2 regions of the Nocardiopsis sp. NPDC058789 genome follow, and region 2 is predicted to be linked to the other one. Evidence: riboswitches for the same ligand, from Rfam matches in the RefSeq annotation. Region 2 holds a riboswitch; the other holds the start of a gene.
The links. A riboswitch is a leader RNA that binds a small molecule or an ion and turns the genes downstream of it on or off. The one in region 2 is predicted to bind glycine.
Positions count from the first base shown of each region.

Region 1: it holds a riboswitch for glycine, as region 2 does, so the genes downstream of both, gcvP (aminomethyl-transferring glycine dehydrogenase) here and gcvT (glycine cleavage system aminomethyltransferase GcvT) in region 2, are expected to answer to the same signal.

Region 1 is NZ_JBHYOW010000018.1:3,617-18,730, forward strand. It holds gene ACFW3L_RS22655 (DUF6879 family protein) at 1-166, opposite strand, end outside; gene ACFW3L_RS22660 (hypothetical protein) at 163-381, opposite strand; gene ACFW3L_RS22665 (hypothetical protein) at 665-796, opposite strand; gene ACFW3L_RS22670 (PRC and DUF2382 domain-containing protein) at 967-1,896, shown strand; gene ACFW3L_RS22675 (amidohydrolase) at 2,004-3,188, shown strand; gene ACFW3L_RS22680 (SRPBCC family protein) at 3,525-4,001, shown strand; gene ACFW3L_RS22685 (flavin monoamine oxidase family protein) at 4,103-5,503, shown strand; gene ACFW3L_RS22690 (CDP-alcohol phosphatidyltransferase family protein) at 5,704-6,459, shown strand; gene ACFW3L_RS22695 (sugar phosphate nucleotidyltransferase) at 6,678-9,182, shown strand; gene ACFW3L_RS22700 (FHA domain-containing protein) at 9,821-10,363, shown strand; gene ACFW3L_RS22705 (bifunctional nuclease family protein) at 10,534-11,007, shown strand; gene ACFW3L_RS22710 (MerR family transcriptional regulator) at 11,422-11,922, shown strand; glycine riboswitch at 12,073-12,163, shown strand; gene gcvP (aminomethyl-transferring glycine dehydrogenase) at 12,261-15,114, shown strand, end outside.
Region 2 is NZ_JBHYOW010000004.1:378,831-393,944, reverse strand. It holds gene glyA (serine hydroxymethyltransferase) at 1-61, opposite strand, end outside; gene gcvH (glycine cleavage system protein GcvH) at 63-443, opposite strand; gene gcvT (glycine cleavage system aminomethyltransferase GcvT) at 604-1,719, opposite strand; glycine riboswitch at 1,860-1,961, opposite strand; gene ACFW3L_RS07700 (penicillin-binding transpeptidase domain-containing protein) at 2,167-3,057, shown strand; gene ACFW3L_RS07695 (Lrp/AsnC family transcriptional regulator) at 3,255-4,265, opposite strand; gene ACFW3L_RS07690 (amidohydrolase family protein) at 4,461-5,732, shown strand; gene ACFW3L_RS07685 (AbgT family transporter) at 5,774-7,387, shown strand; gene ACFW3L_RS07680 (amidohydrolase family protein) at 7,444-8,682, shown strand; gene ACFW3L_RS07675 (3-deoxy-7-phosphoheptulonate synthase) at 8,791-9,852, opposite strand; gene ACFW3L_RS07670 (AMP-binding protein) at 10,076-11,791, opposite strand; gene ACFW3L_RS07665 (DUF4429 domain-containing protein) at 12,002-12,904, shown strand; gene pip (prolyl aminopeptidase) at 12,936-13,892, shown strand; gene ACFW3L_RS07655 (ferredoxin) at 14,050-14,241, shown strand; gene ACFW3L_RS07650 (NAD(P)/FAD-dependent oxidoreductase) at 14,225-15,114, opposite strand, start outside.

The DNA.
Region 1 (15,114 bases), on a different contig from region 2:
AGATCCTCTCCCCGTCGGCCAGAAAACGCCGAAAGGCCTCCTCCTCATAGCCGACGTCGTAGACCTGGAGCGTCTCCAACCGGAAGGCGGTGTAGCGGCACTCCTCGAAGAAGCGATCGAACTCGCCTTCTCGCAGTGGGCGGGAACCGGTTTTCGGAGGGGTCACACACCCCTCCGCCGGTACTGATCGACGGCGGCGAGCACGATCTCGGGCGAGATGCGTACGGCGGTCTCACCGGGCAGCGGATGGGCCAGCTTCGCGAAGTCGGCGTCAGCGAGCCCGGCCCCCTGGACGACGAACTCGCCGGTGTCACTGATGTAGACGGAGGGGCAGCCCTTGCCGCCGGACTTGTCGTCGGTCGCGAGCAGTTCCAGCTCCATGGTGCTCCGATCAGGCCTGGGGAGAACGTTCCGCGGAGCCTGAAACTAACACGGGAACCCCTGCCCGCTAAGGCTTCTGGCCGTAAGCGGACTACACTTTCAGGTGCCTTCGGCGGATCCGTTCCGCTTCGTCCCCATCACCCTCACGCGACGCGCGCACCAACCGTTTGATGTCGGCCGCAGCGAGTGTGTCGGACAACGTCCGGTGTCGCTCGGAGCCCTCGTTGCCAGCTTCGCGCCGATCCTCATCCATGCTTTCCAGCACACCACACGCGTCGTCGTCTCAGGGGCTCTCCACCGTGTCCTGGCGGAGGACCAGCGGCTCATCGTGCCTCCCGAACGCGAAGCGCGACAGCTGGAGGGCGGTGGGCGCTTCTTCGTGTTCGGGGTGCGCCGACGTCAAGAGCCGTGCCATGGGACGTCATGTGGGGTTCGCGAGAGTCGGCCCCGGCCAAGTGGGGTCTTATGGCTGGCACTTCCTTGTTCAGGGAGTGACCGCGGGGCCTTTGCGGGCTCCGTGCCGGGGGTACGGGCCCGGCGAGTACGGGGCACACGTCCCGTTCCGTGAACAGGGAGGGAGGCCCCGTGACAGGCGAACTCGTACCAGAGAACCTCGTCGGCCACCGTGTGCTCGACGCCGAGGGCACCAACGTGGGGAAGATCAAGCAGGTGTTCCTCGACGACAGCACCGGGGAACCGAGCTGGGTGTCGGTCCACACCGGGCTGTTCGGCATGCGGGAGACCCTCGTTCCGCTCCAGGGGGCGCGACCCGTGGAGGAGGACATCCAGGTCCCCTACGACAAGGGGGTCGTCAAGGACGCTCCACAGGTCGACGCCGAGCGGCACATCACCCCGGAGGACGAGGCCCTCGTCCGCGACTACTTCGCGCGACAGGGTGGCTTCCCCCGGCAGGCCCAGGGGGAGGGCGACACCAGGACCGCGGACCCGGACGCCGGGGCGGCCGGCCCGGGCCACCAGACCACGGCCGCGGGCGTGCCCGCGGGGACAGGCGGCCACGGTGACTTCGCGGACCCGCGTGAGGGGCGGGGAGACGAGCCGCAGGCCGGTGACCCGTTGGACCGGTACCACGGCGAGGAGCGCCTCGGCGGGTCCCGCGACACCGACGACCTCTCCGTCCTGCGCCATGAGGAGCGGGTGGACATCGGGGTCGAGCGCCGCGAGGGCGGGCAGGCGCGGATGCGCAGGCACGTCGAGACCGAGCGCTTCGAGGAGACCGTCCCGCTGCACCACGAGGAACTGGAGGTCGAGCGGCGACCCATCACCGACCCGTCCCAGGTCCTGGACCCCGGGCACATGGAGGAGGACGAGCGCACCTTCACCCTGTACGAGGAGCGTCCGGTCGTCTCGAAGGAGGAGGTGCCCGTCGAGGAGGTCCACGTCCGCAAGCGGGACGTCACCCGTGAGGAGCACATCGAGGGCGAACTCCGCAAGGAGCGCATCGACTTCGAGGACGAGGACGGGCTCCCGCCACGGGGCCCCGACGACGCTCCCTGACCCGACGCGTGGTTCACGCTACCTCCGAGTGGCCCCTCGACCGAGGGGCCACTTGCCTGGGTCGGCTTCCTCGGTATTTTTGGTATACCGCTACCAGGAAGGCTGTCATGACCCAGCAGAATCCCCCCACGATCTTCCGCGACGTACGTCCCATGGGCGGCGACCCCGTCGACCTGGTGGTGGTCGACGGGGTGGTGGCCGAGAGCGCCCCCGTGGGCGGGGCCGAGGTGGTCGACTGCGGCGGGCGGATCGCCCTGCCCACGCTGGTCGACGCGCACATCCACCCGGACAAGACCTCCTGGGGGGAGCCCTGGCAGTCGCGCCGGCCCGCGAAGGGGATCGCGGAACTGGGTGAACAGGACGCCGCGTTCTTCCGGAACTGCCCCAGCCCCGTGGCCGACCGCGCCGAACGCCTCATGGGTCACGCCGTCACGCGCGGTACCCGGGCGATGCGCGCGCACGCCGACATCGCCCCCGCCTACGGGCTGGACGGCCTCCACGGTGTGCGGGAGGCCGCCCGTCGACTGGAGCACGCGCTGGACGTGCGCGTCGTCGCGTTCCCCCAGCACGGGGTCCGGCGCGCCCCCGGCACCGACGCCCTCCTGGAGGAGGCGCTGCGTACCGGCGTCGCCGACCTGGTCGGCGGGATCGACCCCGAGGGCTTCGACGACGACCTGGACGGCCAGCTCGACCTCGTGTTCGGCCTCGCGGACCGGTACCGGGTGGGGGTCGACATCCATCTGCACGACAGCGGATCCGTGGGCTCGCGCACCATCTGGGCGATCATCGAACGCACCCGGGCCCTGGACATGGGCGGCAACGTCGCGGTCAGCCACGCCTTCGGGGTGACCCCGGCGGCCGGCGACTTCGAGGCCGTGGCGGCCGGTCTCGGAGAGGCGGGGGTCGCGCTCACCACGGTGGCCCCGGACCCGTCCCGCGTGCTTCCGGTGGCGCGGCTGCGCGAGCACGGGGTACGGGTCGGCGTCGGCTCGGACGGGGTCCGTGACTCCTGGAGCCCGTTCGGTGACGCCGACATGCTGCACCGCGCCCACCTGCTGGCCAGGGCGCTGCGCGCACGGCTCGACGAGCAGCTCTCGGACGCCTTCCTCACGGCGGCGCACGACGGGGCGGCCCTGGTGGACCTGCCGCGCGCCGACTTCGCGGTGGGTGCGCCCGCGGACTTCCTGCTGGTGGACGGCGAGTGCCTGCCGCAGGTCGTGGTGGACCTGCCCCCGCGCCACGCGGTCGTCCGCGCGGGGCGGGTCGTCGCCCGTGAGGGCCGACTCCTCTGACCCCTCCGGGAGCGGAAGAAATCTGAAAGCATTGCGCACTAGGTTTCCTGACTGACGGACGCCGGGGCGTCGGTGGTGACACCATGACCCCCGGTGCGGACGTGGACCCCGGGCTCTGCCACCCGGGGGCCCGGAGTGGTCAGGACGGGACCACTCGTTCGTTCGGGCCGGTCAGGACGGGACGGGCCCGCGCACGTGGGGACGGCGGTGAGTCGGAAGAGCGCTGACCGCCGTCCCGCCCGCCCTCGTTCCGACCTCCCTCGCTCCGTCCCCACCTCGCGTTACAGTCGTGGCCCACGCCCGGACCGACCGGGCGGTGCGGAGGCAGGAGACCGGATGAGTGTGCGAGGGAACGGACGGGTCGACCGGGCGGAGCGGACCATCGCGGCGCCGCCGTCCGAGGTCTACGGCGCGCTGACCGACGGCGCCGCCCTTCAGGCCTGGCTGCCCCCGGAGGGCATGTCCGGGCGGATCGAGGACTTCGACCCCCGGCCCGGCGGCGGGTACCGGATGGAGCTCACCTATCGCGAGGCCGACTCCGGGCACGGCAAGACCTCGGAGTCCACCGACGTCACCGAGGTGCGTTTCGACGAACTCGTACCCGATCAGCGGATCGTGCAGGTCATCGACTTCAAGTCGGACGACCCCGCCTTCCTGGGGGCCATGGTCATGACCTGGCGGCTGGAGCCGGTCCCCGAGGGCACCACGGTGACGATCGAGGCGACCGACGTGCCCCCGGGCATCCGACCCGAGGACCACGCGGTCGGCCTCGCCTCGTCACTGGCCCACCTGGCCGCGCACGTCGAACCCTGACCGCTCCGTGCCGGGGTCCTCTGGTGTGTCCCTCCCGGGTCGGGACAGACCGGGCGCTTAGGGTCACTCGTGTCGGGCCGCCGACACGGAGGGGGGACGCCATGAGCGAGGACGTGGGCGCGGAGATCACCGAGGAGGAGGTCTCCGGCGAGGAGCACGAGCAGGGGGAGGCCCCCCGTGCCGAGCCCGAGCCGCGTGGACGCGAGGCCGCGCCCGGGCGCGGCCACACCATCGTCGTGGGCGCCGGGATGGCCGGGCTGGCCGCCGCCGACCGCCTCGCGGAGCAGGGTGAACGCGTCACCGTGGTCGAGGCCAGGGACCGCACCGGAGGCCGTATCCACTCGGTGCGCGACTGGGAGGGATCCACCCTGGACGTGGGGGCCTCCTGGATGCGCGGCGAGGAGAACAACCCGCTGTCCCGGCTGGTGGAGGAGGCGGGCGCACGCACCGCCGTCTTCAACCGCTCCACCGAGACCGCCTACGACCCCAAGGGCCGCAGGCTCCTGTTCGACCGGCACCGCCGCAACCTGGAGGACGTCAACCTCCTCCACGAGCACATGTACTGGGCGACGGTCGGCGCGAGCCCGGAGGAGTCGATGGAGGAGGGCATCAACCACGCCCTCTACGACGTCAACCTCGTGCGCTCCCGGGCCAGGGACGCGGCCGAGATCGTTCACCGGTTCGCGGAGGCCGACCACGGAGCCGACGCCGAAGAGGTCGCCTTCGCGGCGGTCGCCTCGCGGCACGAGTTCAGCGGCGACGACGTGGTCTTCCCGGACGGCATGAGCCAGCTCACCGACTATCTCGCGCGGGGGCTGGACGTCCGCCTGGAGCACGTGGTCCTGGGGGTCACCCACGACGACCAGGGGGTCGGCGTGCGGGTGGACACACCCGACGGTGAGGAGACACTGACCGCCGACCGGGTCCTCGTCTCCCTGCCCCTCGGTGTCCTCCAGTCCGGGCAGGTCGAATTCTCCCCCGAACTGCCCGAGGAGAAGCGGGAGGCACTGGCGCGCCTGGGCAACGGCCGGCTGGAGAAGCTGTTCCTGCGCTTCGACGACGTCTTCTGGGGTGACGCGGAGGTCCTGGTCCACCTGGGCACCGAGGAGGGCACCTGGTTCCACTGGTACGCCGGACAGAACGTCCTGGGCCAGCCCATCCTGGTCAGCCGCAACGGCGGCAACGCGGCCAGGTTCCTCGCCGGGATGGAGGACGGTGACGTGGTCGAGCACGCCATGGCCTCCCTGCGCGGCATGTTCAGGAAGGCCCCGGACCCGGTGGACCACCACGTGACGCACTGGATGGACGATCCCTTCGCGCGCGGCGGGTTCTCGTTCACCGCCGTCGGTGCGGGAGACGGGGACCGCGTGGCCCTGGGCGACCCGGTCCGGGACCGCCTCTTCTTCGCCGGGGAGGCCACCGAGATCGAGCACTCCGCGACGGTGCACGGCGCCCTGCTGTCCGGACGGCGGGAGGCCGACCGCATCCTCGACCTCGGCTGAACCACCGACGGAGTGTGTGTCCCCGCAGGTCGCGCCCCGGTCCAGGGGGAAGCCCGTACACGGTACGATCAGCGTGCGGACGTCCTTCCGGGCCCCGGGTTCCGGCGGGGCGCGGGGTGGCGGGAACGACGGTCCCGCCCGTTATCGTTGGCGGTATGGGGCGATCCGCGCAAGAAGGCAGACACGAAGCGGGGGGCAGCGTGGCCAGCCCGGTGGTCAGTGACCGCATCTGGACGGTTCCCAACCTGTTGAGCATGCTCCGGTTGTTGGGCGTGCCGTTGTTCCTCTGGCTCGTCCTGGTACCCCAGGCGGACTGGTGGGCGCTGCTCGTGCTCGCCCTGGCCGGGCTCAGCGACTGGCTGGACGGCAAGATCGCCCGAGCCTGGAACCAGGCCACCAGACTGGGTCAGATCCTCGACCCGCTCGCGGACCGCCTGTACATCTTCGCGGCCCTGCTCGGTCTGGTCCTGCGCGGCATCATCCCGTGGTGGCTGATGGGCATCCTCGTGCTGCGCGACGTCCTCATCCTCGGCGCGCTGCCGCTGCTGCGCCACTTCGGCTACGGGCCGCTGCCCGTCAACTTCGCGGGCAAGGCCGCCACCCTCTGCCTGCTGTACTCGTTCCCCCTGCTGTTCCTCGCCGGGTACGCGTCCATCGTCGGAGATGTGGCACGGATTATAGGTTGGGCCTTCGCGCTGTGGGGAACGGCTCTCTACTGGTGGGCCGGACTGCTCTACGCCGTCCAGGGACTGGGTCTGATCGGCCAGTCCCGCCGCGACGAACGCGATGATCACACGGGTTCCCCCAGGGGTTCCCGGGACAGCGACGCCGCACGCGGCGACGGTGTGGACCGACCCGATCCGTCCGCTCCGGCGACCGCTGACGGCGAACCCGGCGCGGAACCCGAGGGCTCGGACGGACCGGGCCTGCCGGACCAGGGCCGGACCGCGCCCTGATCCACCGAGCGAACCGGCGGACCGGCTCACCAGAGTCCTGTCGGATCGAAAGGGAGTGTCGTCTCCGCAATGAGAACATGTCCCACCGCGCGCGACCGTGCGCGTTCCGAGAAACCGTCCTTCGCCGCGTCTCCTGACGGCACCGCCGTTCGGGGGTGCGCGCGATGACCGCACCCGACTCCGCACCCGTCCCCCCGGGTGAGGCCACCGCACCCCCCATGAAGGCCGTCGTGATGGCGGGCGGCGAGGGCACGCGCCTGCGCCCGATGACGGCCAACCAGCCCAAACCGCTCCTCCCGGTGGTCAACCGCCCCATCATGGAGCACGTGCTGCGCCTGCTGCGCAAACACGGGTTCACCGAGACCGTGGTCACCGTCCAGTTCCTGGCCACGCTCATCCGCAACTACTTCGGGGACGGCGAGGAGCTCGGCATGAAGCTCCACTACGTCGCGGAGGAGGTTCCGCTCGGCACCGCCGGGAGCGTCAAGAACGCCGAGGAGCACCTGCGCGGCGAACCGTTCATCGTCATCTCCGGTGACGCGCTCACCGACATCGACCTGACCGACATGGTCCGGTTCCACAAGGAGCGCGGAGCCAAGGTCACCATCGCCCTGAAGCGGGTGCCCAACCCGCTGGAGTTCGGCATCATCATCGTGGACGACCAGGGCCGCATCCAGCGCTTCCTGGAGAAACCCACCTGGGGCCAGGTCTTCTCCGACACCGTCAACACCGGCATCTACATCATGGAACCGGAGGTGCTCGACCGCGTCGCCGCGGGCGAGGTGGTCGACTGGTCCGGCGACGTCTTCCCCGAACTGCTGGAGGAGGGCGCGCCCCTGTACGGGTACGTCGCCGACGGCTACTGGGAGGACGTGGGCACCCACGAGAGCTATCTCAGCGCCCAGGCGGACGTGCTCTCGGGCAAGGTCGACGTCGAGATCGACGGCTTCGAGGTCTCGCCGGGGGTGTGGGTCGGCGAGGGCGCCGAGGTGGACACCAGCGCGGTGCTCAAGGGCCCGCTCTACGTCGGTGACTACGCCAAGGTCGAGGCCGGGGCGGAGCTGCGGGAGTACACGGTGGTCGGCAGCAACACGGTGGTCCGGGCCGAGGCCTTCTGCCACCGCACGGTGCTGCACGACAACGTGTTCATCGGCCGGGGCGCCAACCTGCGCGGCACGGTGATCGGCAAGAACACCGACGTGATGGCGGCCGCCCGGATCGAGGAGGGGGCGATCGTCGGCGAGGACTGCGTCATCGAGTCCGAGGCGTACGTGAGCAACGACGTCAAGGTGTACCCGTTCAAGACCATCGAGGCCGGTGCGGTGGTCAGCACCAACGTCATCTGGGAGTCGCGCGGGCAGCGTTCGCTGTTCGGTCCCCGGGGCGTGTCCGGGCTGATCAACGTCGAGATCACCCCGGAGCTCGCGGTGCGGCTGGCCAACGCCTACGCGACCACGCTCAAGAAGGGCGCGATCGTCACGACGTCCCGTGACGTCTCTCGGGCGGCGCGCACGCTCAAGCGCGCGATCATCAGCGCGCTCACGGCCGCCGCCATCGAGGTGCGGGACCTGGAGGTGGTCCCGCTGCCGGTGGCGCGCTTCCACACCTCGCAGAGCGGTGTCAGCGGCGGCATCACCGTGCGCACCAGCCCCGGCGACCCCGAGTCCGTGGACATCATCTTCCTGGACGGACAGGGCGCCGACCTCTCACCGGGAGCCCAGCGCAAGCTCGACCGGGTCTTCTCCCGAGCCGAGTACCGGCGCGCCTTCCCCGGGGAGATCGGTGAGCTGTCCTTCCCGTCGCGCAACGTGGAGAACTACTCCCATGAGCTGCTGCGGTCCGTGGACACGTCCGGTGTGGCCGAGGCCGAGCTCAAGGTCGTGGTCGACTGCGCCGGCGGCACGGGTTCGCTGATCCTGCCCTCGCTGCTGGGCCGGATCGGCGTGGACGTGCTCACGGTGAACAACCGGCTGGACGAGGCCTCGCCCACCGACACCGTCGCGAAGAAGATGCGGGACCTGGAGCGGCTGGGCGAACTGGTCGCCAACTCCGGCGCCGACTTCGGCGTGCGCTTCGATCCGGTGGCCGAGCGGCTCTCCATCGTGGACGAGAACGGCGAGCTGGTGGACGGCGACCGCGCACTGCTGGTGGTCCTGGACCTGGTCGCCGCCGAACGCGGCGGAGGCCGGGTGGCGCTGCCGGTCACCACGACCCGGGTGGCGGAGAAGGTGGCCCGTTCGCACGGTGCCGAGGTGCTGTGGACGGCCACCGCCACGGACGAGCTGACCAAGGCGGTGCGCTCGGAGGGCGCGGAGATCGTGCTCGCCGCTGACGGCCGGGGCGGCTTCGTGGTCCCCGAGTTCAGTCCGACCAGTGACGCGATCGCCGCGTTCGTGCGGCTGCTCGGGTTGGTGGCGCGGACCCGGCGCTCGCTCGGCCAGATCGACCGTGCGATCGCTCAGGCGCACCTCCTGCGCCGTTCGGTGCCCACCCCGTGGGCGGTCAAGGGGAGCGTGATGCGCGCGGTCGTGGAGGCCGCCGGAGACCGCGAACTGGACACCACGGACGGTGTCCGGGTGATCGAGCCCGACGGCAGTTGGGCACTGGTCCTGCCGGACACGGCGGAGGCCGTGACCCATCTTTGGGCTGAAGGTCCTGATTCGGACACGGTGCAGAGTCTGCTCGACGAGTGGGCCGCCGTGGTGGAACGGGCCGAGAGCTAGCGGCCTGGCTCCGCGCCCTCTGGCGCGCGGGCACGGGCGGAGGGTGACGCCCGTGCCCACGTTCCGTGTCCGGGTCGCGCCCCGGGGTGTTCCCACCCCGGGGCGGAGCGGGGGATAAAGTGGACGAAGGCGCAGGTCGAGGCAGGGGCCGGAAGTTCACGAAAATCCACCCCGCGTGACGGAGAACCAAACGCCCGGGCCGGGCATCTGCTCCAGAACAGGTGTGGGTCTCCCCATGAGGCCTGTCTCCGGTCGTGGCGGTGCCCCGGGCACCGACGCGAGCGGACCCCGCCACGCGGGCGCCCCGACGGGTGTTCGCGGCGGGCCGAGGGGGAGCGAAACCCTGTCTGGACAGGGATATGGTTTAAAGTCGAGTGTTCCCTGAAGCACCGTGTCACCTCCCGCCACGGAATCCCGGCAACGGCGGACATCCAACGGGGGTGACAAGGAGTCCTACTTGGGGGATGAGACCTAGCGACCGACCGTGTGAGGCGAACCGCTGCCGCGACCGTGGACAGTGGACCGACTCACCGTGTTCCGGACGGTGAGCGGGCCCCGTTGCCCGCCTGGCGCCCGGAACGCGCCACCGATCAGCCGAATCAAGCACCGCCCCGTGCGGTAGGAGGCCGAGCCGACCTATGTCGAGCGTTTACTGCACGCAGTGCGGTCACGCCGTTGCGGATGATGCCCGTTTCTGCTCCCACTGTGGAACACCGGTCCGCAGGGCCGAACAGCAGAGCCCACGGCCCAACGCCGGCGGTGACTCCGCTGGGGATGTCACGTCGACCATCTCCATCTCCGGTATACAGGCGCTGGAGGAGGAGGAACAGGGCGATGAACTCGGCGGCGACGATCCCGCCAGCACCGACGCGCTTCCACCCGGGACCGCCTTGCTGGTGGTCCGGCGGGGCCCCAACGCCGGGAGTCGCTTCCTGCTGGACAGCGACGTCACCACCGCCGGCCGACACCCCAACAGCGACATCTTCCTCGACGACGTCACCGTGTCCCGACGCCACGTGGAGTTCTTCCGCCGCGGCAACGGCTTCGGGGTCCGTGACGTCGGCAGCCTCAACGGAACCTACGTCAACCGCGAACCGGTGGACGAGGCCGAGCTGGGCGGTGGGGACGAGATCCAGATCGGCAAGTTCCGGATGGTCCTGCTGACCAAGCCGCGCCGATGACGGCGCGCTGACCACGGTCGACGGGGGCGGGTGTGCCGAGGAGGTTTGCGGCCCCCCGCCTCCGGAGAGCTTTGTAACGAAGGGTGCCGATTTCGCCCTCGGGTCCTGATCCGACGGGGGAGCAGGGACGAGCGCCCATCCGGCATGACGACTCGTGGGACGGAGCCGCTGTGAAACACATGGAGGTCGTCGGCGTCCGGGTTGAGATGCCCTCGAACCAACCGATTGTCCTGCTCAAGGAATCCGAGGGGGACCGCTACCTGCCGATCTGGATCGGTGGGGTGGAGGCCTCCGCGATCGCGCTCGCCCAGCAGGGAGTCTCGCCCGCGCGCCCGCTCACCCACGACCTGTTCCGTGACGTCCTGGACGCGTTGGACACGGGGCTGGAGACGGTCAACATCACCGGGCTGAGTGACGGCATCTTCTACGCCGAGCTGGTCTTCAGCAACGGTGTGGAGGTCAGCGCGCGCCCCTCGGACTCCATCGCCCTGGCCTTACGGACCGGCACCCCGATCTACGCCCACGAGGACGTGATCGAGGAGGCCGGGATGCCGATCCCGGACGAGCAGGAGGACCAGGTCGAGGCGTTTCGGGAGTTTCTGGACAACATCTCGCCCGAGGATTTCGGCCAACGAGGTACCTGAGACGGTCGGGGCTCGCCCTCCGCGGGCCCCGATTCGTCTATTCGCGGCCGTGACCTGCGGGTTCATGGGTCGCACCGGTGATAGATTGGGTGAACGGAATGGTCGTGGAGGGCGCAGTCGACAACCGCCCAGTGGGTTTCGGCCCGGCGGGGGCCGGGACCGCGGCTTCCTTGGTGTGCGCACTTGGCGACGCGCCGCGCGCCTTCGTTGACGCTGCCCTGCGGTCGTCCTACCGTCAGTGCTGTGAAACCCACGGCGCGCCCGTTCCCTGAGTGGACTCCCCTGTCGATGCCGCCGTGGGACGAGAAGCCGGAGGTCGGCGTGGCGGTAGCGAGCGGCAAGCGGGATCACCATGACAGGCGGTCCGCGCTGCGGCTAGCGGGGCAGCAGGGCCTACTGTGCGAAGAGGACGTGATGGCGCTGCCTACGGACGTCGGGTATCGGGGTCCAGCGGCGTGTACGGCCGCCGGGATCACCTATCGACAGCTGGACTACTGGGCCAGGACCGGCCTGGTGGAGCCGAGCGTGCGCACGGGTGCCCACAACGCTCCGCTGTACAGCCTCCCCGACATCCTGATGCTGAAGGTGGCCAAGCGTCTCCTGGACACCGGGATATCGCTCCAACAGATCCGCACGGCCGTCGACCACCTGCGCGGCCGCCCCGCCACCGACCTGTCCCGCATCACCCTCATGAGCGACGGCGTCAGCGTGTACGAGTGCACCTCGCCCGACGAGGTGGTCGACCTCATGCAGCGGGGCCAGGGCATGTTCGGTCTGGCGTTGGCCAACGTCTCCCGTGAACTGGAGGAGGCGCTCGGCGTGGTCCCGGCCGAGGAGAGAGCGGATCTGCCCGCGGCGGCACCCCAGGTCGTGGACGAGCTGGCCATGCGGCGCCGGGAGCGGCGCACCGGGTGAACGCGGTACCGGCGCGGGCGCGTCGACCACGGTGAAGGTGCGCCCTGACTCGGTGCCACGGGGCCGGATCGAGTACGGTCGTAGTCACAACGGGGATGAAAACCGACATTCTCCCTGCTTGTACACACATACAGAGCGTCAGCAGGCCGCTGATACCGCGCGGGAGAGACCTCGGCAACGAGGCGCCGACGGGGCAATACTCCCCAGTAACCTCTCAGGCACCATGGACCGCGCGGAGTAGGCCGCTCTGAAGCCTGGGCGCGGTCGTGCCCGGTGACAGAGGGGGAGACCGTGAGGAACACCGCCGACCCGATCGGCCCTGTCACCAGGAGGTCTCCGTGCCTGACCCGTCGAACGTCCCCACCCCGGGCGCCCCCGCCCGGGTGTTCGCGGACCGCCACATCGGACCCGCCCCCGCCGAGACCGCCGAGATGCTCAAGACGGTCGGCTACGGCTCCACCGCCGATCTCATGAACGCGGCCGTGCCCGCGTCCATCCTCAGCGCCCCCGGCCAGAGCGCGACGCTCGACCTGCCCGCGGCGATCGGTGAGGCCGAGGCGCTGGCGGAACTGCGCGACCTTGCCTCGCGCAACAGGCCCACCACCCCGATGATCGGCCGCGGCTACTACGGCACACTCACGCCCCCGGTCATCCTGCGCAACATCATGGAGAACCCGGCCTGGTACACGGCCTACACGCCCTACCAGCCCGAGATCTCCCAGGGCCGGCTCGAAGCCCTCATCAACTTCCAGACCATGGTCTCCGACCTCACCGGTCTGCCCATCACCGGTGCCTCCCTGCTGGACGAGTCCACCGCCGCCGCCGAGGCCATGACCCTGGCCCGCCGCGTCAGCAAGGTCAAGGGCGACGTCTTCGTGGTCGACTCCGACGTCTTCCCGCAGACCCTCCAGGTGCTGCGCACCCGCGCCGAACCCCTGGGCATCGAGGTCGTCGTCGCGGACCTCACCCAGGGCCTGCCGGAGGGAGACGTCTACGGCGTCCTGGTCCAGTACCCGGCCTCCAGCGGTGTGGTGCGCGACCCCAGCGCCGTCATCGCGGAGGCGCACGAGCGCGGCGCCCTGGCCGTGGTCGCCGCCGACATCCTCGCGCTGACCCTGCTGCGCAGCCCCGGCGACCTGGGGGCGGACATCGCGGTGGGCTCCACCCAGCGCTTCGGCGTCCCGCTCGGCTTCGGCGGCCCGCACGCCGGTTACATGTCGGTGGGGGAGAAGCTCCGCCGTCAGCTGCCCGGTCGCCTGGTGGGCGTCTCCGTGGACGACGCGGGCAAGCCCGCCTACCGTCTGGCCCTCCAGACCCGCGAGCAGCACATCCGCCGCGAGAAGGCCACCAGCAACATCTGCACCGCCCAGGTGCTCCTGGCCATCATGGCCGGGATGTACGCCGTCTACCACGGCCCCGACGGACTGCGTGCGATCGCCCGCCAGGTCCACACCCGCACGGCGGCCCTGGCCGACACACTCGCCCAGCGCGGTTTCGAGGTGCTCCACGGGACCTACTTCGACACCCTGCGCGTGCGCGTGCCCAGCGCCGACCGCGTGGTCGAGCGCGCCCTGGAGGCCGGAATCAACCTGCTGGGCGTCGACCAGGGAACGGTCGGCCTCAGCGTGGACGAGACCACCACCGTGGAGGACCTGGAGAAGGTGCTCGCCGCCTTCGGGGAGGCCGACCGGGGTGCCGAGCGCGGCCCGGTGTCCGTGGACGGAGACGCCGACCGCCTCCCCGCCGACCTCGCGCGCGGCGTCGACTACCTCACCCACCAGGTGTTCAACACCCACCGCAGCGAGACCTCCCTGCTGCGCTACATGCGCCGCCTGTCCGACCGCGACCTCGCGCTGGACCGCACGATGATCCCGCTGGGCTCGTGCACCATGAAGCTCAACGCGACCGCCGAGATGGAGTCCATCACCTGGCCGGAGTTCGCGGGGCTGCACCCGTTCGCCCCGCTCGACCAGGCGGCCGGGAGCGTGTCGCTCATCCGCGACCTGGAGGGGTGGCTGGCCGAGGTCACCGGCTACGACGCCGTCTCCCTCCAGCCCAACGCCGGCTCCCAGGGTGAGCTCGCCGGTCTGTTGGCCATCAGGGGCTACCACCGCTCGCGCGGCGACGATCACCGCGACGTCTGCCTCATCCCCAGCTCCGCGCACGGCACCAACGCCGCCAGCGCGGTCATGGCGGGCATGCGGGTGGCCGTGGTGGCCTGCGCCGACGACGGCAACGTCGACCTCGACGACCTGCGCGCCAAGATCGCCAAGCACGGTGCGGAACTGGCGGCCATCATGGTCACCTACCCCTCCACCGCCGGCGTGTACGAGGACACCATCACCGAGGTCTGCCGCCTGGTCCACGAGGCGGGCGGCCAGGTCTACGTGGACGGCGCCAACCTGAACGCCCTGGTCGGCTGGGCCAAGCCGGGCGAGTTCGGCGCGGACGTCAGCCACCTGAACCTGCACAAGACCTTCTGCATCCCGCACGGCGGAGGCGGTCCGGGCGTGGGCCCGGTCGCGGTCCGCTCGCACCTGGCGGGCTTCCTGCCCAACCACCCGGGCCAGCCCGAGGCGGGCCCGCACACCGGCGTCGGACCGGTCTCGGGCGCGCCGTTCGGCTCGGCGGGCATCCTGCCCATCTCCTGGGCCTACGTGCGGATGATGGGCGGCGACGGCCTGCGCTCCGCCACCGAGACCGCCGTGCTCTCCGCCAACTACGTGGCCAAGCGCCTGGAGCCGTACTACCCGGTGCTCTACACCGGCGCCAACGGTCTGGTCGCGCACGAGTGCATCATCGACATCCGCCCGCTCCAGAAGGCCAGCGGTATCAGCAACGAGGACGTCGCCAAGCGCCTGATGGACTACGGCTTCCACGCGCCGACCATGTCCTTCCCGGTGAACGGCACGCTCATGGTCGAGCCCACCGAGAGCGAGAACCTCGCCGAGCTGGAGCGCTTCATCCAGGCGATGATCTCCATCCGGGGCGAGATCGACCGCGTGGCCTCGGGGGAGTGGGACGCCGAGGACAACCCGCTGCGCGGCGCCCCGCACACCGCCGAGGCGGTCACCGCCGACGAGTGGAACCGCGGCTACACCCGCGCGGAGGCCGCCTACCCGCTGCCCTCGCTGCGCCAGGACAAGTACTGGCCGCCGGTCGGCCGGATCGACCAGGCCTACGGTGACCGCA
Region 2 (15,114 bases):
CGGCCGCGACCTCCGGGTCGAGTTCGCCCAGGGTCTGGTTGAGAAGGTTGTCGCTGGTCATGCTAGTTCTCGCCTTCGGTCAGCTTGGTGTACTCCTCGGCGGAGAGCAGGTTCGCGGGCTGCTCGGAGAAGCGCACCCTGAACAGCCAGCCACCCTCGAAGGGCTCGGAGTTGATGGTCTCGGGGGCGTCCTCGAGCGCCTCGTTGACCTCCACGACCTCTCCGGTGACGGGGGAGTAGATGTCGCTGACGGACTTGGTGGACTCCACCTCGCCCGCGGTCTCGCCGGCGGTGACCTCGTCACCGACCGCCGGGGTCTCGACGAAGACGATGTCACCCAGCGACTCGGCGGCGAAGGCCGTGATCCCGACGGTGGCGACCCCGTCCCTGACCGCGATCCACTCGTGTTTGGCGGTGTAACCCAGCTCCGTGGGAACGCTCACTTCAACTCTCCTTGGAGGTGTTCCATTTGTCTGCCGTGCGCCCGTACGGCGACCCGGCCCGGCCTACGCCTGGCCACGCCCCGACCGTGCCGGTCCCTCGTGGGGATCCGGCCGCGCGGGGCGTGCAGGTTCTCGGGTCCGCCGGTGGCGGCCCCGCTTCCTACGACTGCCGCTGGTAGAACGGCAGCTCGACCACGTCGACGTCCTCGCCCCGTCCGCGCACGTCCACGGTGAACGCGCCGGTCGAGGTGTCGAGGTCGCCGTCCACGTAGGCCATGGCGATGGGGCGGCCCAGGGTGGGGGAGGGGGCGCCACTGGTGGTGACTCCGATGACGGTGCCGTCGCGCAGGACGTCCTGGCCCTTGCGGAGCGGACGGCGGCCGCGCGAGGCGAGGCCGATCAGACGCCGACCACGGGCGGTGCGCGAGGCCTCCTCCAGCGCGGCGCGGCCCACGAAGTCGCCCGGCTTGTCGAGCTTGACCACGCGGCCCAGTCCGGCGTCGAAGGGGGTGAGGTCGGCCGAGAGCTCCTGGCCGTAGAGCGGCATCCCGGCCTCCATACGGAGGGTGTCGCGGGAGGAGAGACCGGCCGGGACCAACCCGTGCGGGGCGCCCTCGGCCATGAGCGCCGCCCACACCTCGGGGGCGCGGTCGGCGGGCCGGACGAAGATCTCGAACCCGTCCTCGCCGGTGTAGCCGGTGCGGGCGAGCAGGACCGGTACCCCGGCCACGGTGTGCTCGTACCCCGCGTAGTAGCGGATGTCGTCCAGGTCGGCGTCGGTGAGCGGGGCGAGGATCTCCACCGCGCGCGGGCCCTGGATCGCGATGAGCGAGTAGTCGGCGGACTCGTCCGCGACCTCGACGTCGAAGCCGGAGGCGCGCTCGGCCAGGGCGGAGGCGACCACGGGCACGTTGGCCGCGTTGGCCACGACCAGGTACTCGTCCTCGCCGAGCCGGTACACGATGAGGTCGTCCAGGACCCCGCCGTCCTCGGCGGTGATCATGGTGTAGCGGGCGCGGCCGACCTTGACCTTGGACAGGAAGCCGACCAGGGCGTGGTCGAGGGCCTCGGCTGCCTGCGGGCCGGTCAGCCGGATCTCGCCCATGTGGGAGAGGTCGAACAGCCCCGCGGCCTCACGGACGGCGGTGTGCTCGGCGGTCTCGCTGCTGTAGCGGAGGGGCATCAGCCATCCGGCGAAGTCGACGAGCGTCGCCCCGGCCTCTTCGTGGATCTTGTGCAGCGCGGTGAGACGCGGCGCGGTCGCGGACTCTGACATGGGCACTCCCGAGAGGATGGGTGTCGTGCGTAAGGCGTTGCCATCCTCCCCCTCTGTCATGGGTGCCTGAGAGCTTCACCGCGCGCTCGGCGTGGTTTGCACCTTCGGCGAGGGAACGCGTCCCTGCTTTCCAGAGTGGTCTCGCCCGTACGGTCCGCTGTGCCTGAGAGGTTGTCTTCGGGGAGGGATTGCTCCTTCGGCGGCCCACGCTGGATACGCGGACACTCTCCCGTACGGGGTCAGCAACACACTCAGCCTAGCAGCGGAGAACTGGGGCGCCCAAGACTGCCCGGGCGGTTGTGGACGACCGCGCCACCCCGGCTCAGACAGGCCGGGACGACCTTCGCGACACGGTCCGCCGAGGTCACGAAGCGTGGTGTGTGACCACCGTGCATGCCCTAGCTTTGTGGGTGGACGTTCCTTCGGACAGCCCTGTGGAGGAGACGAGTGCGTACCGACACCGAACACGCTCCCGGGAGGCCGGGGCACGCCCCCGGCCGTTTCGCCCTCGGAGCGGCGGGTTGTGCCCTCACCCTGTTCGGCGGGGTCGCCTGCGCGGCGACCGACGACACGGAGCCCGCCCAGGGCACCGTCGGCAACCCCGTACAGCTGGGCGACGTGCAGACCGTGGAGCGTGAGGACCTGGAGGCGGTCTTCGCCGAGGCCGGGGTGAAGGGGACGTTCGTGCTCTTCGACGCCGGTGACCGGTCCGCCGTCGTCGTGAACCCGGACCAGGCGGACGAGCGCGCCGTGCCCGCGTCCACCTTCAAGCTGCCGAACACGCTGATCGCCCTCCAGACCGGCGAGGTGTCCGACGTGGACGAGGTGATCTCCCCGGAGTCCGGCGACGAGCTGAGCCTGCGTGAGGCCCTGCCCACCTCCGACGTCCCGGTGCACCAGGAGGTCGCGGACCGGATCGGGTACGACCGGATGTCCACCTGGGTGGACCGGTTCGACTACGGCAACCGGAACGTGGGCGAGGAAGGGGCTACGGACCGCTTCTGGCTGGAGGGCCCCCTGGAGATCTCCGCGCTGGAGCAGGCCACCTTCGTCGCGGAACTCGCCCGCGAGGAACTGCCCGTGGACGTCCAGCACCAGCGCGCGCTGCGCGACCTGCTCCTGGTCGAGGAGGGACCGCACCACCAGCTCTTCGGCCGGACCGGCCTGGGCGTCGACGTGGACCCGGTGCCCGGCTGGTGGGTGGGCTGGGTCGAGCAGGGCTCCGACCTGCACACCTTCGCGCTCCGTCTGGAGGTCGAGGACCAGGAGGACGCCGACCTGCGCGAGTCGCTGGGCCGTGAGCTCCTGGTCGCCCTGGACGTCCTCCCGGCCGCCTAGGAACGGCGAGGGGCTGCCCGGGGCCGCCGGGGGCGACATTGCTTCTCGGGTCCTTTCGGCCCGTGAGACGACCAGACGTCCCGAGGGGTCGGGGGGACGCCTCGACCGTTCTCGCGGGAGAGGGATCGTGGCGTGCGGCCGGGTCGGCGGAGGGCGCCGATCCGGGGGACAGGTGTCCCCGCTCTCCCGCCCCGAACCTACGGGTCGCCCGGGGACCGGAGCTGGACCGGGACGGACCGCACGAAGCGCTGGTCGGCGTCGGTCACCCCGCCCATGAACTTGAACGTGCGCAGCGTCATCCGACGGTCCGCGATGCGCAGTCCCGGCAGCTCCTCCAGCAACCTGCGCTCCACCCGGGTGAGGTCGGGGGCGTCGCGCAGCCACAGGATGAACAGCGTGTTCTCCGGACCCGCGATGGTCGTGCACAGACGCACCTCGGGGATGCGCTCCCCCAGATCGGGAACGGCGTCCAGCACGCTCGGGTCCACGGTGCCCCACAGGGTGGCGGCGCTCGGCCACCCCATGTGCGCTCGGGAGATGTCGCAGCGCAGCCCGAGGAGGCCGTCGCGCAGGAGCCGGTTGATCCGCCGTGCGGCGGTGGTGGGCGCGACGTCCAGCCGGTCCGCGATGGCCTGGTAGCCCAGCCGGGCGTCCCGGCACAGCAGGTCCACGATCTCCTGGTCGAGCTCGGTGACGCGTTCGTCGCCCACCGGGTCACGCAGGGTGGGGGCGAGGGCGCGCAGCCGACGCCGTTGCGCGGGCGACAGGGCGCGGACCTGCCACAGGTAGGCCTCCCGAGGGACCTCCGTGACGACGTGCACCCGGTAGGAGACCACGTCCGGGATGCCGCCCACCCAGTTGAGCAGGTAGTCCGCCAGACCCGAGCCGGGCACCACGGTGAGCATGAGCTGGTGGGACCCGGCCACGAACTGGATGCTCAGGGTGTCGCGGTCCTCGGCCAGCGCCGCCGCGACCCGTTCGACCGATCCGTTGCGGCAGCTCAGCTCCACGTAGCTGAGGTGCCGCCGTGCCATCACCCGGCGACGGGGGAACGCGGCTATACGGGCCAGACCCTCCTCCTCCAACCTCCTCCAGCGTCGGGCGAGCGTGGTGGGGTCCGCGTCCAGCACCGGTCCCAGCTCCGCCCAGGTGGCTCTGGGGGCGAGCTGGAGCGCGTTGATCAGGGTCAAGTCGAACTCGTTGGGCATGCTCGATTCCGGCAGGATCCACCTCCTCGATAGCGGTATCCGGCGATTTCCGCAGGCTACCGGAGCATCCACGTAGGTTTCCGCAAGATCAGAAGCGCGGCCCTGAGCTGCGAGTCCTCGGTTGGGTGCGCACCGTCGCGTCCGGGCGGCCGCGTCGCGGCGCCGGGACCGGGTGCGGGGAGAAAGGTGGCGTCGATGACCTCGGCTGTCAGGACCCTCGTGGTCCGCAACGGAACCGTGATCGACGGGACCGGAGAGGGCCCCCGCCACGACTGGGCGCTGGTCCTGCGTGACGGACGGATCGACTGGATCGGCCCCGCCGACCAGGCGCCGCACGTCGGCGAACCCCACGAGGAGGTCGACGCGGCCGGGGGCACGATCCTGCCCGGCTTCGTCGACACCCACGTGCACATGACCATGTCCGGCGACGGCATGAACCCCGCCGACCTGATCGACCAGCCCCCGCACTACGGCTACTTCACCGCCATCCCGCGCCTGCGGGCCACCCTCGACGCGGGGGTCACCAGCGTCCGCGACCTGGCCGGACTCGACCAGGCCGTGGTCCGCGCGGTCGAGGAGGGCATCGTCGCCGGGCCGCGCGTCACGACCGCCTACCGGGCGCTCGGCCCCACCGGCGGCCACGGCGACTTCCGCACGTGCTGCGGCTTCGACTACGGCACGGTCCTGGGCCCGGGCGGGGCCGTCTCGATCAACACCGACGGCCCCGCCGAGGCCCTGCGCGCCACCCGCGAGGTGATGCGCAAGGGTGCCGGGGTCATCAAGGTGATGGCCAGCGGCGGTGTGTGGAGCCCCCAGGACACCCCCTGGCACGACGGCCTCAACGTCGAGGAGATGTCCGCGATCGTGCGCGAGGCCGCCAGCCACGACATCCCCGTGGCCGCGCACGCGCAGAGCGCCCGCAGTATCCGCAACGCCCTCACCGCCGGGGTCACCAGTGTGGAGCACGGCTACGAGATCGACGAGCTCGGCATCGAACTCATGCTGGAGAACGGCGCCTACCTGGTGCCCACCCTGTCCACCGCCACCACCCCGCCCGACCCCGCGAAGTCGGCCGACTACGCGGTCGCCAAGAAGCTCAGGCTCCAGGAACACCTCGGCGAGAACATCACCGCCGCCGTCCGGGCCGGGGTCCGCGTGGCCCTCGGCACGGACTCGGGTATCTGCCCGCACGGCCGCAACCTGCGCGAACTCGCCCTTCTGGTGGAGCACGGCATGAGCCCCATGGGCGCCCTGCTCGCCGGTACCCGCGACGCCGCCGACCTCCTCGGCCTGAGCGAGGAGATCGGCACCCTCGAACCCGGCAAGCGCGCCGACGTCGTCGTCTGCTCCGGCGACCCCCTCGCGGACATCAGCCTGCCCGGTGACCCCGACAACGTCACCGTGGTCATCAAGGACGGCGCGGTCCACAAGGACACGACCGGCACGCGGCCGGGCACGGCGAACTGACCCCGGGACCCTCCCCGACCCCTTCATCCCAGAGGTGACCCATGAGCACCCCACGCTCCCAGCGGGGCGGCGCCGTCGAGACGCGCCCCGGCTTCCTCACCCGCTCCCTCGACGGCATCGAGCGCCTCGGCAACAGGATCCCCGACCCGTTCGTCCTCTTCCTGCTGCTCTTCGCGATCGTCGCCGTCGCGTCCTCCGTCCTGTCCGCGCTGGGCGCCACCTACGAGGTGCCCGGCAGCGAGGACGGCGCCCAGCGGGTCCAGGGCTTCTTCACCACTGAGGGACTCACCTGGCTCACCACCAACCTCGTCCCCAACTTCATCGGGTTCCCGCCCCTGGGCGTGGTGCTGACCATCCTCCTGGGCGTCGGCATCGCCCAGCGGACCGGGCTGCTCAACACCCTCGTCCGCCGGGCCTTCAGCGGGGCCCCGCAGTGGCTGCTGCCGTACGTGGCCGCCCTGGTCGCGGTCTCCGGCAGCATCATGAGCGACGCCGCGATGGTGGTCATCCCGCCGCTGGCCGCGATGGTCTTCAAGGCGGCCGGACGCCATCCCGTCGCCGGTCTGCTCGGCTCCTTCGCCGCCGCCATGGCCGCGTTCAGCTGCAGCCCCTTCATCACCAGCACCGACGCGCTGCTGTCCGGCATCACCAACACCGCCGCCGCGTCGGTCGAGGGCCTGGGCACCACCCACGTCAGCCCGATCTCCAACCACTTCCTCACCTTCACGATCGCGATCGTGCTCAGCGTCGTGGCCGGTCTCCTCATCGACCGCGTCCTCGAACCCGCCCTCGAACGGCGCGGGGTCAGCCGCGAGCAGACCGGCACGGAGGACGGGACCATCGCGAACGGGACCGCCGAGGAGCGCCCCGACCTCAAGATGGACGCCGAGCTCACCCCGAGCGAGCGCGGCGGGCTGCGCTGGGCCGGGGCCGCCCTGGTGCTCACGGTCGTCGCGGTCCTGCTGGTCACCCTTCCGCCGGGGGCACCCATGCGCAACGGGGACGGCACGTTCCTGCCCGAGTCCCCGCTGCTCAGCTCCGTGGTCTTCCTCGTCTTCCTGACCCTGGCCGTGCCCGGCGTGGCCTACGGCGTGGCCACTCGGGCGATCCGGGGCGGGGCCGACGTGGCGCGGATGATGGGGCACACCGTCAAGGAGATGTCCGGCTTCATCGTCCTGGCCTTCGTGATGGCGCAGTTCCTGGAGCTGTTCAACTGGACCGGCCTGTCCACGTGGATCGCGATCAAGGGCGCGGAGGCCCTGGAGTCCACCGGGTTCACCGGGTTCGGGGCCGTCCTCTGCTTCATCCTGCTGGCCTGGCTGATCAACTTCTTCATCATCTCCGGCTCCGCGCAGTGGGCCCTGTTCGCGGTGGTCTTCGTCCCGATGTTCGCCCTGCTCGGCTACGAGCCCGGGTTCGTCCAGGCGGCCTACCGGATCGGTGACTCCACCTCCAGCGTGCTCTCGCCGCTCAACCCGTACGTGATCATCGTCCTCGGCTTCCTCAAGTCCTACGAGCCCAGGGCGGGCATCGGCACCGTGATCGCGCGCTGCCTACCCTTCTCCCTGGTCTTCCTGGTCATGTGGGTCGCCGTCTTCGCCGTGTTCTTCTTCGGGGGCCTGCCGATCGGCCCCGGCATGTACCCGCAGCTGTAGTCCGCGGGCCCGGGACGGGCCCGCCCCCGCACGCACACCGACGCAAGGAGACCGCCATGACCCGTGCCAGGACCCTCTACCGGGACCTCACCCTCATCGACGGCACCGGGGCCGCGCCCGTCACCGACGCCGCCGTCGTGGTCGAGGACGGACTGATCGCCTACGCCGGACCCGCCGCCGACGCCCCCGCGCCCCGCCCCGGGGAGACCGTGGAACACCTGGGCGGCCGCACCCTGCTCCCCGGGTTCATCGACACCCACGTGCACTTCGGGTTCTCCGACGGTCGCGCGCTGGCCACCAACAACGCGTCCGTCTCCCGCAGCCTGCACGCCTTCGAGTCCGCCGAGCGGATGCGGATCACCCTGGAGGCGGGCGTCACCGGAGCCCGGGACCTCGGCGGAGCCGACGCCGGATTCCGTGTCGCGCAGGAACGCGGCCTGATCCGCGGACCGCGCCTGAGCATGGCGCTGCGCCTGATGAGCCACACCGGCGGGCACGCCGACTTCACACTGCCCTCCGGCGCCAACCCGCACGACTGCGAGCACACCGCCGCCGAGATCGCGGACTCCCCACAGGAGGTCCGGGTGGCCACCCGCAGGCTGGTCCGGGACGGTGCGGACGTCATCAAGGTGTGTGCCACCGGCGGGCTCTCCAGCCCCTCGGACGGGCCCACCGACGAGGGGATCACGGAGGAGGAGATCGCCGTGATCGTGGCCGAGACCGCCAGGCACGGCGGACGTCCGGTCGCGGCGCACGCCCAGGGCGCGGCGGGGATCAGGAACGCGGTGCGCGGCGGGGTCGCCAGCGTCGAGCACGGCTACCTGATCGACGACGAGGGCATCGACCTCATGCTGGAACGCGGCACCTTCCTCGTGCCGACCCTGACCACGTTCGACTTCGAGGACCGGGTCCACCTGATGACCCGGAAGGCGGTCGACACGAAGCGGGCGCTGGCGGAGGAGACCTACCGCAGGATCTCCCACGCGGTCAGCCGGGGGGTGCGGGTCGCGATGGGTACCGACGCGGGCATCTCCGAGCACGGCCGCAACCTGCGCGAACTCGCCCAGCTGGTGTCCGTGGGGCTGTCACCGATGGAGGCGATCCAGGCGGGTACGCGCAACGCCGCCGAACTCGTGGGCACCGCCGACCGGACCGGCACGGTCGAGGCCGGCAAGCTCGCCGACCTCGTGGTGTGCGAGGGCGACCCCCTCGCCGACGTCGCGCTGTTGGGCGACCGCTCCCGCGTGGTGCTGGTCGTCCAGGGCGGTGAGGTCGTCAAGGACACCCGGGGCTGACCCCCGGGTTCCCGTCCGGCCCGGGTCCCCCGACACGGTCGGGGAACCCGGGCCGACGTCAAGGGCCCGGCACGCCGTCCTCGTGCCGGGCCCCGCGTGCGCCGGGACTCAGGCGGCGTTCTTGCGGCGCTGGCGGACCGCCTCGGCCAGGTTCTCCAGCACGCCCTCCGTGGTCTCCCAGCTCATGCACTTGTCGGTGATGGACTGGCCGTAGGTGAGCTGGGACGGGTCACCCAGCTTCTGGGCGCCCTCCTCGATGAAGCTCTCCAGCATGACGCCGACGATGCCCCTCTGGCCCTCGGCCACCTGCGCGGCGATCTCCCGGGCCACACCCGCCTGGCGGATGTGGTCCTTGCCGCTGTTGGCGTGGCTGGCGTCGATCATCAGGCGACGCGGCAGCTTGGAGCCCTCCAGCACGTCCAGGGCCGAGGCGACCGACGCGGGGTCGTGGTTGGGGCCGCCACGTCCACCGCGCAGGATCACGTGGCAGTCCGGGTTGCCGTCGGTGACCACGACCGAACCGGCGCCGGCCGGGTCCACACCGAAGAACGTGTGGGAGGCGGCGGCCGCGCCCACGGCGTCCACCGCCACCTGCACGTCGCCGTCGGTGCCGTTCTTGAAGCCGACGGGGGTGCTCAGACCGCTGCTGAGCTGGCGGTGCACCTGGCTCTCGGTGGTGCGGGCGCCGATCGCGCCCCAGGAGACCACGTCGGCGATGTACTGCGGGGTGATCGGGTCGAGGAACTCGGTCCCGGCGGGCAGACCCAGGGCGTTGATGTCGATCAGGAGCTGACGCGCGGTGCGCAGGCCCCGGTGCACGTCGTAGGTGTCGTCCAGACCGGGGTCGTTGATCAGGCCCTTCCAGCCCACCGTGGTGCGCGGCTTCTCGAAGTACACGCGCATGACCACGCACAGCTCGCCGCTCACGGACGGCACGAGGTCGCGCAGGCGACGCGCGTAGTCGAGCGCCGACTCGGTGTCGTGCACCGAGCAGGGGCCGACGACCACGAGGAGGCGGTCGTCCCCGCCGTCCAGGACGCGCTTGACCTCGGCGCGCGAGCTCTCCACGAGGGCGGTGCTCTCCTCGCTCATGGGGAGCTCAGCGAGCAGGTCCTGGGGGGCGATGAGCGGTTTGTAGCTCGCCACCCGTGTGTCGTTGGTGCTCGTCATCGTTTCCCCTGGTCCCATCGCGTCGATCGCCTGGCGGCAGATGCCCGTGCCGCACCACGACCGTAGCGCGGTCCGACGGGGCTGACACGGTCGCGGTGGGAATTCGGCGGTGAATCCGGGGATGGGAAAGGCCACACCGGTGCCTTCCCGGGAAGGCGTCCCAACCCGCGAGACACAATGGCTCGTCCGCCATTTCCGCGGGGGCACCACCGGCCCCGCGTCGTCAGTCCTTCAGGCCCGGGAGGTCCTCCTCCCAGTACTCGTGCGGGTTGCGCACCCCGTCCGCGACCGTGCCGCGCTCGGCCTCGGCACGGCGCAGGCGGACCCGGCGGATCTTGCCCGATGAGGTCCTGGGCAGGTCGGTGAACTCCAGGCGGCGGACCCTCTTGTGGGGTGAGAGGCGCTCCCGGGCGTACTCGAGGATGGCGCGGGCGGTCAGGGCGTCGGCCGCCACACCCTCGGCCAGCGTCACGTACGCCTTGGCGACCGACAGCCGCAGCGGGTCCGGTGAGGGCACCACGGCGGCCTCGGCCACGTATTCGTGCTCGATCAGCACGCTTTCCAGCTCGAATGGTGAGATGCGGTAATCCGAGGCCTTGAACACGTCGTCGGTTCGGCCGATATAGGTAAGGGAACCGAGTGAATCCCGCGTGGCGATGTCACCGGTGCGGTACAGTCCGCGCCGCGTCACGTCCCGCGTGGAGCCGGAGGCGTCGGCGTAGCCGCGCATCACCCCCACGGGGCGGTCGGCCAGGTCCACGCAGATCTCGCCCGTGTCCGAGGGCTCCTCCGTCTCCGTGTCGAGCAGGACGACGTCGTAGCCGGGCATGGGGCGCCCCATGGATCCCGGGACCACCTCCTGGCCGGGCCCGTTGCCGACCAGCAGGGTGGTCTCGGTCTGCCCGAAACCGTCGCGCACCGTGAGTCCCCACGCCTGGCGCACGTACTCCACGATCTGCGGGTTGAGCGGTTCCCCCGCCGCCACCACCTCCCGCAGCGGCACCTTCCAGGCCCCCAGGTCGGCCTGGACCAGCATCCGCCACACCGTGGGGGGCGCGCACATCGTGTGCGCGCCGCACCGTACCGCCGCGTCCAGCAGGGTCGCCGGGTCGAACCGCTCCTGGTTGACCACCAGCACCGTCGCCTCGGCGTTCCACGGCGCGAACACGCTGCTGTAGGCGTGCTTGGCCCAGCCGGGGGCGGACACGTTCAGGTGCACGTCGCCGGGCCGTACCCCCAGCCAGTACATGGTGGACAGGTGCCCCACCGGGTAGGAGCTCTGGGTGTGGGTGACCAGCTTGGGGCGGGCCGTGGTGCCGGACGTGAAGTACAGCAGCAGGGGGTCGTCCGGTTCGGTGGGGTGGGGCTGGGTGAAGTCCAACCCCGAGTGCTCCGAGTCCGGGTAGCTGAGCCACCCGTCCATGTAGCCCACGCAGATCCGGGTCCAGTGGCCGCGCAGGAGCTCGAAACGCTCGGTGTGCTCGGGCGAGCAGATCACGTGCGCGACCTCGCCCCGGTCCAGCCGGTCCACCAGGTCGGCGTCGGACAGGTTGGTGGCGGTCGGCGTGACCACCGCGCCCAGCTTGACGGCGGCGAGCAGGGTCTCCCACAGCTCCACCTGGTTGCCGAGCATGAGCATGATCCGGTCGCCGGGGTGCACCCCCTGGCCGATCAGCCAGTTCGCCACCTGGTTGGAGCGCTCGGACATCTGGCGGTACGTGTGGTGCGTCTCGGTGCCGTCCGCCTCCACCAGCCACAGCGCGGTGCGGTCGGGGCGGGTGGCGGCCACGTGGTCGAAGTGGTCCAGCGCCCAGTTGAACCGTTCCGGCCGGGGCCACGTGAACTCCCGGTGGGCCGTCTCCTGGTCCTCCCGGTGCTGTAGGAGCAGGTCCCGCGCGGCGCGGAACTCCCGTGCCCCCTCGGACATCTCGTGCGACATCGAAGGCCTCCGGTTCGGGGGCGGCACGCGGAGCGCGCCGCTCACGGGCTCCCGGCCACCGGACGGGTGGCCAGACGAGGTGTGCCCCGGTTCTACCCGGAACCGGACATCCCGACCCATCGGTCGCGTCGGTCCCGGTACTGATCGGGAGCCCCGGGGCGCGGAATCCGGGATGTCCGTCCAGCACCGGCCCCTCTAGGATGGTCTGCCATGGAGGAACTGCACGGACACCACGCCATCTGGCGCTTCGACGAGGAGACGGTGCGGATCGGTTTCGGTACCGGTCGTAAGGTCCCCGCCCTGTTCAAGGCGTTGGGCCACTGCTCCGTGCCGCTGAGCGCCGTACACGACGTGGAGTTCGACCCGGGTGACCGCAAGCAGGGCTGGCGGCTCCGGCTGCGCCTGGTGGAGGGAGCCGACCCCTACGCTCCGCTGGAGACCGGCGGCAGCGGCGGGGCCTCCACGCCCCTGGTCCTGACCGGCCCGCACGAACGCGAGCTGGTCGCGGAGTACTGCGCCGACCGCATCACCGAGTCGGCCCGCTACGCCCGGGAGGCCCGCTCCTCCCCGATCGATCTCGCCCAGGTCGCCAGGGCCCTGGTGGCGGGGCTGCCCTATCAGGCGCGCACCGGAGAGGGCTCGGCGTCCTTCGACGGCGAACGGGTGCGGCTGGTGTGGGACGGCTGGATGGCCAGCACCGCCAAGGGCCAGGAGAAGTCGCGCGAGTTCGCCGTCTCCGAGATCGACTCCCTCCAGTGGTTCCCCCAGCGCGACTTCGACGAGGGCTTCCTCCGGGTGGTGCTGCGCGGGGTGACCATGCCCGAGGCCTCCGGTCTGGAGAACGACTTCTTCACGCTGGCCTCCCACGGCCTCAAGGGCAGCGAGGAGAGCCTGTTGATGGCCGCCACCGTCAACACCCACATCGCCCTGGCCGGTGAGGAGGACGCCGACGAACCGTCGGGGGGCGCCCCCGAACTGGCGGCGGCGCCCCCGGCCGAGGGCAGCGACGAGATCTTCGCGAAGATCCGCGAGCTCGGCAGCCTCCACGCCGAGGGGCTGCTGACCGACAGCGAGTTCAGCAGCAAGAAGGCCGAGCTCCTCGACCGGCTCTGACTCCCAGCCACCACCACGAAAGGGCCACCCTGTGCGCACCCTGTACCCGCCCATCGAGCCGTACGACTCGGGCATGCTCGACGTCGGTGACGGACACCGCGTCTACTGGGAGCTGTGCGGAAACCCGGCGGGCAAGCCGGTGGTGTTCCTGCACGGCGGCCCGGGCGGCGGATGCACCCCCGACCACCGACGGCTCTTCGACCCGGAGAAGTACCGGATCCTCCTGTTCGACCAGCGCAACTGCGGACGGTCCACCCCGCACGCCAGCCGCATGGACGCCGACCTGGCCACCAACACCACGTGGGCGTTGGTCGAGGACATCGAGCGCCTGCGCGAGATGATCGGTGTGGAGGCCTGGCAGGTCTTCGGCGGCTCCTGGGGCAGCTGTCTGGCGCTCGCCTACGCGCAGAAGCACCCCGACCGCGTCACCGAGCTGATCGTGCGCGGCATCTTCACCCTGCGGGACCAGGAACTGCGCTGGTTCTACCAGGAGGGCGCCTCGAACCTCTTCCCGGACCTGTGGGAGTCCTACCTGGAGCCCATCCCGGAGGAGGAGCGGGACGACCTGATCAGCGCCTACGCGCGCCGACTGGAGTCCCCGGACCGGGAGGTGCGCCTGGCGGCGGCCCGCGCGTGGAGCGTGTGGGAGGGCTCGACGATCACGCTGCGTCCCAACCCGGTGCTGCGCGAACACCACGCGGACGAGGACTACGCCCTGGCCTTCGCCCGGATCGAGAACCACTACTTCCACAACAAGGGGTTCTTCACCCCCGAGCAGCTCATCGAGGGCGCCGAGAGCATCCGGCACATCCCCGGCGTGATCATCCAGGGGCGCTACGACGTGTGCACCCCGGTGCGCACCGCCTATGACCTGCACCGTGCCTGGCCGGAGGCGGACTTCCACATCGTCGACGACGCGGGGCACGCCTTCAGCGAGCCCGGCATCCTCGACCTCCTCATCGAGGCCACCGACCGCTTCGCCGAGTAGCGGACGGGGTCGCGCCCGCCCGGGCGCGACCCCTCGGCGGCGGTTCGGCACTGTTGGTGCCGTCGGGCGTGACGGCGGTCGCGCCCGGTGGGTTCGTGGTTAGGGTGTTGCCACCCGCAGACCCCCACGGGCCCACGGCCCAGGAGAGAAGGACCAGATGCGAGTAGAGGTCGACTACGACCGGTGCGAGAGCAACGCCCTGTGCATGGCCGCCGCCCCCGAGGTGTTCGAGGTCAGGGACGACGACTTCCTGTACCTCCTGACCGAGGAGCCGGGCGAGGAGCTCCGCGAGAAGGTCCTCAGGGCGCAGCGGACGTGCCCCAAGCAGGCCGTCACCGTGACGGGGTGACCCCCGCCACGGCGAGGGCCTCGTCCCAGGTGGTGGGCTTCTCCAACAGGCCGCGGTAACGCATGGTGCGTGGGGTGGAGCGCAGCCCGAGCACACCGGTGAGCATCCCCCCACGCCCCAGGAACGCGACGAACTTTCGGTCCTCCGGTGACCCGTGCACGAAGGCGACCTCATCGGCGGGCGCGCCCTGGCCCAGGAGCTGGATCTTCTTCCGGTACTGGTCGGACCAGAAATAGGGCACCGGGGTGAACGGCGTCCGCCCCGATCCGGCGAGCAGGTTGCGGGCGGCCGCCTCCCCCTGTTCGCTGGCGTTGGTCCAGTGCTCCAGCCGGATCCGGCCGCCGTAGCGCGGGTGCGGCCAGTTGGCGAGGTCCCCGACCGCGTACACGTTCGGTACGGAGGTCTCGGAGTACCGGTCGCACACCACCGACCCGTCCTCGAACAACGCGACGCCCGAACCGCGCAACCACTCGGTGTTCAGGTGCACGCCCACACCGGCCACCACCAGGGAGGCGTCGATCGCGGAGCCGTCCGCCAACCGGACCCGCTCCACCCGGCCCGACCCCTCGAACGCGCTCACGCCCACACCGAGGCGCACGTCCACGCCGTTCTCCCGGTGCAGGTCGGTGAGGATCCCGCCGATCCGGGGGTCGACCACCCGGGTCAGCGGGGTGGTCGCCGCCTCGATCAGCGTGACCTCCATGCCCACCGCGCGGGCGCTCGCGGCCACCTCCGCGCCGACGAACCCCGCTCCGACCACCACCAGGTGCCCGGCGGAGTCGAAGGCCGCCCGGACCGCCTCGGCGTCGTCCAGGGTGCGCAGGACGTGCACCCCCGCCAGGTCGGTGTCCGGACGCCGGGCCCGCGCCCCGG